2 linked regions of the Variovorax paradoxus EPS genome follow. The protein of the gene in region 2 interacts with the protein of the main gene of each other region in a pairwise test. Links are inferred from orthologs where the notes say so. Each region holds a gene or a part of one and is shown on either strand. Other genes may lie near its edges.

Region 1 (3,181 bases), 2.9 Mb from region 2 along the record:
ATGGCGTTGTCGAGACCGCCGCCCAGGGCCAAGCCCTTGCTGCGCATGTACTCGACCTCTTTCGTGAAGCCGAAGGTGCGCGCACGTGCGATGTCGCGGCTGTACGAATCGGTGCCGAGGTCGAACTCCACGCGCTGGCCGGTGGAATTGACCACGCGATGATCGAAGTCGATCTCGAAGCTCAGCTTGTAGCCGTGGTACGGCTCCAGGCTCGCCCACTTCTCGTTGGCGCCCTCGCCTTCGCGCACCTCGACCTTGCGGGTCACGCGGATGAAGCGGCGCGGCGCCTTCTGCAGTTCGATGCCCGCGCTTTGCAGCAGGAACACGAAAGACGAAGCCGACCCGTCGAGGATCGGCACTTCGTCGGCCGTGATGTCGATGTAGAGGTTGTCGATGCCGAGGCCCGCGCAGGCCGACATCAGATGCTCGACCGTCTGCACCTTCGCGCCGCCGGTCGAGACCGTGGAGGCGAGGCGAGTGTCGGTGACCGCTTCGGCGGTCATTCGGATTTCAGCAGGCTCGGGCAGATCGACGCGGCGGAACACGATGCCCGTGTCGGCCGGGGCCGGTCGCAGGGTCAGTTCCACGCGTTGCCCGCTGTGAAGCCCCACGCCCACGGCGCGGCTGATCGACTTGAGGGTTCGTTGTTGCAGCACGCCGGGGATTTTAGGCGCGCCACGCGCGTGGCGGCCTAATCCCCTCGCTATGGCAGCGATAGACATCGGTTCTATGCAATCCCGGCAATGGACGCAAAGGGCACGAAGTGAACGCAGCGCCTAGAGCAGCGGAAGTCCCTTTCAGGTCTTCCCTGTACCCCTTGCGAACCTTCGTGCCCTGAGCGTCCCGTTGAGTCACTTCGCGAAACACCGCGGAACCGGCTTTGCCGGGCCGCTGATGTTGCCCCCGGTAGGGGTTGGCGAAGCGACACGAAGTGCGCGCAGCCTGGGGGTGAGCCCGGTTAATCGGCCTGACGGCGCAGGAATGCAGGAATTTCGAAGTCGTCCATGCCGCCCGACGACAGTGCATCCACCTTGGCCGCGGCCATCGTGCGGTTGGTGCGCCACACGCTGGGAACTGCCATGCCGTCGTAGTTCGGCTGGCTGCCACCGCTGGTGTGGCCGACGCCGCCCATGGTGGGCACGTTGAACGGGATGTTGTCGGTGCCGGTGCGAATGACTTCCAGCGTAGGTGCCTGGCGGCGTGCATCCGCGCGCGAGAGGCCCGTGGCCACCACGGTCACGCGCATCTCGTCGCCCAGGGCTTCGTCGTAGGCAGCGCCGTAGATCACGTGCGCATCGGGCGAGGCGTAGGCGCGGATGGTGTTCATCGCGAGCTTCGACTCGTTCAGCTTCAGCGAACCCTTCGATGCCGTCACCAGCACCAGCACGCCCTTGGCGCCCGAGAGGTCGATGCCTTCGAGCAGCGGGCAGGCCACGGCCTGCTCGGCGGCGATGCGCGCGCGGTCGGGACCGGCAGCCGCGGCGGTGCCCATCATGGCCTTGCCCGGTTCGCCCATCACGGTGCGCACGTCTTCGAAGTCGACGTTCACGCCGCCGTACTCGTTGATGATTTCCGAGATGCCGCCCACGGCGTTCTTGAGCACATCGTTGGCGTGCGCGAAGGCTTCGTCCTGGGTGATGTCTTCACCGAGCACGTCGAGCAGCTTCTCGTTGAGCACCACGATCAGCGAATCGACGTTGGCTTCGAGTTCGGCCAGGCCGTCGTCCGCGTTCTTCATGCGGCGGCCGCCTTCCCAGTCGAAGGGCTTGGTCACCACACCCACGGTGAGGATGCCCATTTCCTTGGCCACGCGCGCGATCACCGGCGCGGCGCCGGTGCCCGTGCCGCCGCCCATGCCGGCGGTGATGAACAGCATGTGCGCGCCGTCGATCGCCGCGCGGATTTCGTCCACGGCGGCTTCGGCGGCTTCACGGCCCTTGTCGGGCTTGCTGCCGGCACCCAGGCCGCTGGTGCCCAGCTGGATGATCTTGTTCGCGTTGCTGCGGGTCAGCGCCTGTGCGTCAGTGTTCGCGCAAACGAACTGCACGCCCTGCACACCACGCTCCATCATGTGGGCGACCGCATTGCCGCCACCGCCGCCGACACCGATCACCTTGATCTGCGTGCCCTGATTGAATTCTTCGACTTCGATCATTTCGATGGTCATTTCTAACTCCTTGAATATTGCAGTTGCCGTTATGTATCTATGAATAATTCTTTTGCCGTGACGTGTTCAACGAGAGCGTCGTCACGATGGTGGACCTGTTCGTCGCCATCGCTCGTTGAAATGCAACGGCGGACTGCCGCGAGCGAGCCAGAGTGGGGAGTGGTTCATGGTCAGAAGTTCCCCACGATGAAGTCCTTGAAACGTCCGAACGCAGTCTTTACCGACCCGTTCTTTTGCGCGACCTTGAAGCCGCGCATGCGTGCGAAGCGCGCCTCTTCGAGCAGGCCCATGACAGTAGCCGCGCGAGGCTGCGCGACCATGTCGGACAACGCGCTGGAATACTTCGGGATGCCGCGGCGCACGGGCTTGAGGAAGATGTCTTCGCCCAGCTCGACCATGCCCGGCATCACCGCACTGCCGCCGGTGAGCACCACGCCCGAAGAGAGCACCTCTTCGTAGCCCGACTCACGCACCACCTGCTGCACCAGCGAGAAGATCTCCTCGATGCGCGGCTCGATCACGCCGGCCAGCGCCTGCTTGCTCAGCATGCGCGGACCGCGGTCGCCCAGACCCGGCACTTCCACCTGCTGGTCGGGGTCGGCCAGCAGTTGCTTCGCATAGCCGCTCTCGACCTTGATGTCTTCCGCGTCCTTGGTGGGCGTGCGCAGCGCCATCGCGATGTCGCTCGTGATGAGGTCGCCCGCGATCGGAATCACCGCCGTGTGGCGAATCGCGCCATTGGTGAAGATCGCCACGTCGGTCGTGCCCGCGCCGATGTCCACCAGCACCACGCCCAGTTCGCGTTCGTCTTCCGTGAGCACCGCCTGGCTCGAGGCCAGCGGGTTCAGCATCAGCTGGTCGACCTCCAGGCCGCAGCGGCGCACGCACTTGATGATGTTCTCGGCCGCGCTCTGCGCACCGGTCACGATGTGCACCTTGGCTTCGAGCCGCATGCCGCTCATGCCGATCGGCTCCTTCACGTCCTGGCCGTCGATCACGAACTCCTGCGGCTCC
Region 2 (3,182 bases):
CGCCGCGCGGCGATCGCGGTGGCCGAGCCAACCGCGGTGGCGGCGGTGGTGGCAACGGCGGCCCGCCGCAGCAGCGCCGTGGCAATGCCGGCGGCAACAACCGCCAGGGGCAGGGCGGCGGCAATCGCCAACAAGGCGACGATCGCCAGCCGAGCGGCGCCAACCAGCCCGATCCGATGAAGACCTCGCTGGGCTACATCGGCGCCGACAGCTTCTCGCGCCAGCGCAAGGAGCAGCGCGGAGGACCGGGGGGGCGTCGCACCGGCGGCGGTGGTACCTCGGGCGGTGGTGGCTACGGCGGGCCGGCAGGCTCGCGCCGACGCGGACGCTGAAAGCCAGCCGTCGCGGCGCGGCTTTCGCGGGGTTTTCACCAATCCCGGAGGCTGGGCCGGTTAAAATCAGAGGCTTTGTCGACTGGTGGCGAAACAAACTCGTTGCAGTTGTGACAAAACACTTCAAAATCAAAGCTGCAGGAAGCATTTCAATGGCTATCGAACGTACCCTCTCCATCATCAAGCCCGACGCCGTTGCCAAGAACGTCATCGGCAAGATCGTTTCCCGCTTCGAGGCCGCCGGCCTCAAGATCGTTGCCGCCAAGCTGGTGCATCTGTCGCGCAACGAAGCCGAACAGTTCTACTCGGTCCATAAGGAGCGCCCCTTCTTCAAGGACCTGGTCGAGTTCATGATCTCGGGCCCCGTGTTCGTGCAAGTGCTCGAAGGCGAGAACGCCATTGCCAAGAACCGTGACCTGATGGGCGCCACCGACCCCAAGAAGGCAGCCGCCGGCACCATCCGCGCCGATTTCGCCGACAGCATCGACGCGAACGCCGTGCACGGTTCGGACGCTCCTGAAACCGCAGCGAACGAAGTCTCGTTCTTCTTCGCCGGCCTCAACGTCTACGCACGCTGAGGCTGTCTGCCGACTGATTCCATGACCACGGCCAACCTGCTCGACTTCGATCTCGAGGGACTGGCCGCGTTCTGCGAAAAACTCGGCGAGAAGCGTTTCCGCGCCACGCAGCTGTTCCGCTGGATTCACCAGCGTGGCGCCAGCGACTTCACCCAGATGACCGATCTGGCCAAGTCGCTGCGCGAGAAGCTCGCGACCACCGCGCGCGTGGAGGCCTTGCCGGTCCTCACGCAGCACGAATCCAAGGACGGCACGATCAAGTGGCTGTTCGACGTCGGCGACGGCAATGCCGTCGAAGCCGTATTCATTCCCGAGGACGACCGCGGCACGCTGTGCGTGTCGTCCCAAGCCGGCTGTGCGGTCGGTTGCCGCTTTTGCTCGACTGGGCATCAGGGCTTCAGCCGCAACCTGAGCACGGGCGAAATCGTCGCCCAGCTCTGGTTTGCCGAACACTTCCTGCGCAAGCACCTGAAACGCGACGAACGCGTCATCTCCAACGTGGTGATGATGGGCATGGGCGAGCCGCTGCAGAACTACACCGCGCTTGTGCCCGCGCTGCGCACCATGCTCGACGACAACGCCTACGGGCTGTCGCGCCGCCGTGTCACCGTGTCGACTTCCGGCGTCGTGCCGATGATCGACCGCCTGGGCACCGACTGCGCCGTGGCCATGGCCGTTTCGCTGCATGCGCCCAACGATGCGCTGCGCGACGACCTCGTGCCGCTCAATCGCAAGTACCCGATCGCCGAGTTGCTCGAAGCCTGCAAGCGCTACCTCGAACATGCGCCGCGCGACTTCATCACCTTCGAGTACTGCATGCTCGACGGCGTGAACGACCAGCCCGAACATGCGCGCCAGCTGGTCGAGCTCGTGCGCAAGCACGACGTCTCGTGCAAGTTCAACCTGATTCCGTTCAACCCCTTTCCAGCCTCGGGCCTGCTGCGTTCACCTCAGCCGCGCGTGCTGGCGTTCGCCCGGACGCTGAGCGAGGCGGGCCTCGTGACCACCGTGCGCAAGACGCGCGGCGACGACATCGATGCCGCCTGCGGGCAGCTCGCTGGCGACGTCAAGGACCGCACCCGCGCCGCCGAACGCATGGCCCAGCGCCGTGCAACCGAACGTCCCGTTGTCTTGCACCCGATGCGCAAGAACCCCACCGTCTCCCAGGAGCATTGAACCGATGAGCAAGGCCTTTCCGATGATCACCGCGAGCACGCAGCGCATCCTGGCTGCAAGCCTTGCCGGTGTCGCCGTGGCGTTTCTGCTCGCCGGCTGCGTCAACACGCGGACCACCACCACCAGCCTGGCCGACACCAGCTCGGGCAAGGGCGCCGAGATCGTCACCGAATCCGACGAAACCAACCGCCAGCGCCGCGCGCGGCTGCGCATGGAACTGGCGTCGGGCTATTTCGAGCATGGGCAGACCACCGTCGCGCTCGACGAGATCAAGCAGGCGCTGGTGGCCGACCCCAACTACGCGGACGCCTACAACCTGCGCGGCCTCGTCTACATGCGCCTGGAAGATGCGGGTCTGGCCGAAGACAGTTTCCGCCGCGCGATCGCGATCGCACCGCGCGACCCCAACATCCGCCACAACTACGGCTGGCTGCTGTGCCAGCAGAACCGCTTTGGCGACGCGGCGCAGCAGTTCACCGAAGCGCTCGCCGTACCCAGCTATAACGACCGCGCCAAGACGCTCATGACGCAAGGCGTCTGCGAGCTCAAGGCCGGGCTGCGCCCGCAGGCCGAGCGCAGCCTCTTGCAGGCCTACGAAATCGACGCGGGCAATCCGGTGGTCGGTTTCAACCTGGCGTCGGTGCTGGCGCAGCGCGAGGAGTGGCAGCGCGCGCAGTTCTACATTCGCCGCGTCAACAACAGTCCCTCGGCCAGTGCCGAGACGCTGTGGCTCGGCATCAAGATCGAACGAAAGCTCAACAACCGCGAGGCGATCGCGCAGTTGGGAGGCCAACTGCAACGCCGCTTCCCTCAATCGCGGGAGGCATCAGCGTACGAGCGCGGGAATTTCAATGACTGAACGGGTTTCGGAGTTCGGAACCTCCGCGGCACTGCCGCTCGAGGAAAGCGACATCGCGCACAAGACGGCCGGCGACCTGCTGCGCGAAGCGCGCGAGGCGCACGGACTGCACATCGAAATGGTGGCGGCCGCCCTCAAGGTGCCGCCGCAGAAGCTCGCGGCGCTGGAGGCGGACGACATCGATTCGCTGCCCGATCCTGTCTTCGCGCGTGCCTTGGCCAGCAGCGTCTGCCGCGC

Evidence for each region.
Region 1: the proteins of rlmN (region 2) and ftsZ interact in binary tests that used the Escherichia coli proteins (3 or more experiments, as listed by UniProt). The link is inferred for Variovorax paradoxus EPS from one-to-one orthologs.

The regions. Positions count from the first base shown.
Region 1 is NC_014931.1:1,099,045-1,102,225, reverse strand. Bases 64-2,925 are described here. They hold ftsZ (cell division protein FtsZ), read right to left. Parts: upstream 2,168-2,925; coding sequence 959-2,167; downstream 64-958. Other genes in these bases: ftsA (cell division protein FtsA), read right to left, coding at 2,338-2,925; lpxC (UDP-3-O-acyl-N-acetylglucosamine deacetylase), read right to left, coding at 64-656. Outside these bases: more of lpxC, read right to left, coding at 1-63; more of ftsA, read right to left, coding at 2,926-3,181. UniProt on the Escherichia coli protein: Essential cell division protein that forms a contractile ring structure (Z ring) at the future cell division site. The regulation of the ring assembly controls the timing and the location of cell division.
Region 2 is NC_014931.1:3,993,314-3,996,495, reverse strand. The notes cover bases 146-3,008. They hold rlmN (23S rRNA (adenine(2503)-C(2))-methyltransferase RlmN), read left to right. Parts: upstream 146-931; coding sequence 932-2,086; downstream 2,087-3,008. Other genes in these bases: VARPA_RS18485 (helix-turn-helix domain-containing protein), read left to right, coding at 2,938-3,008; pilW (type IV pilus biogenesis/stability protein PilW), read left to right, coding at 2,091-2,945; ndk (nucleoside-diphosphate kinase), read left to right, coding at 485-910; VARPA_RS18505 (pseudouridine synthase), read left to right, coding at 146-332. Outside these bases: more of VARPA_RS18505, read left to right, coding at 1-145; more of VARPA_RS18485, read left to right, coding at 3,009-3,182.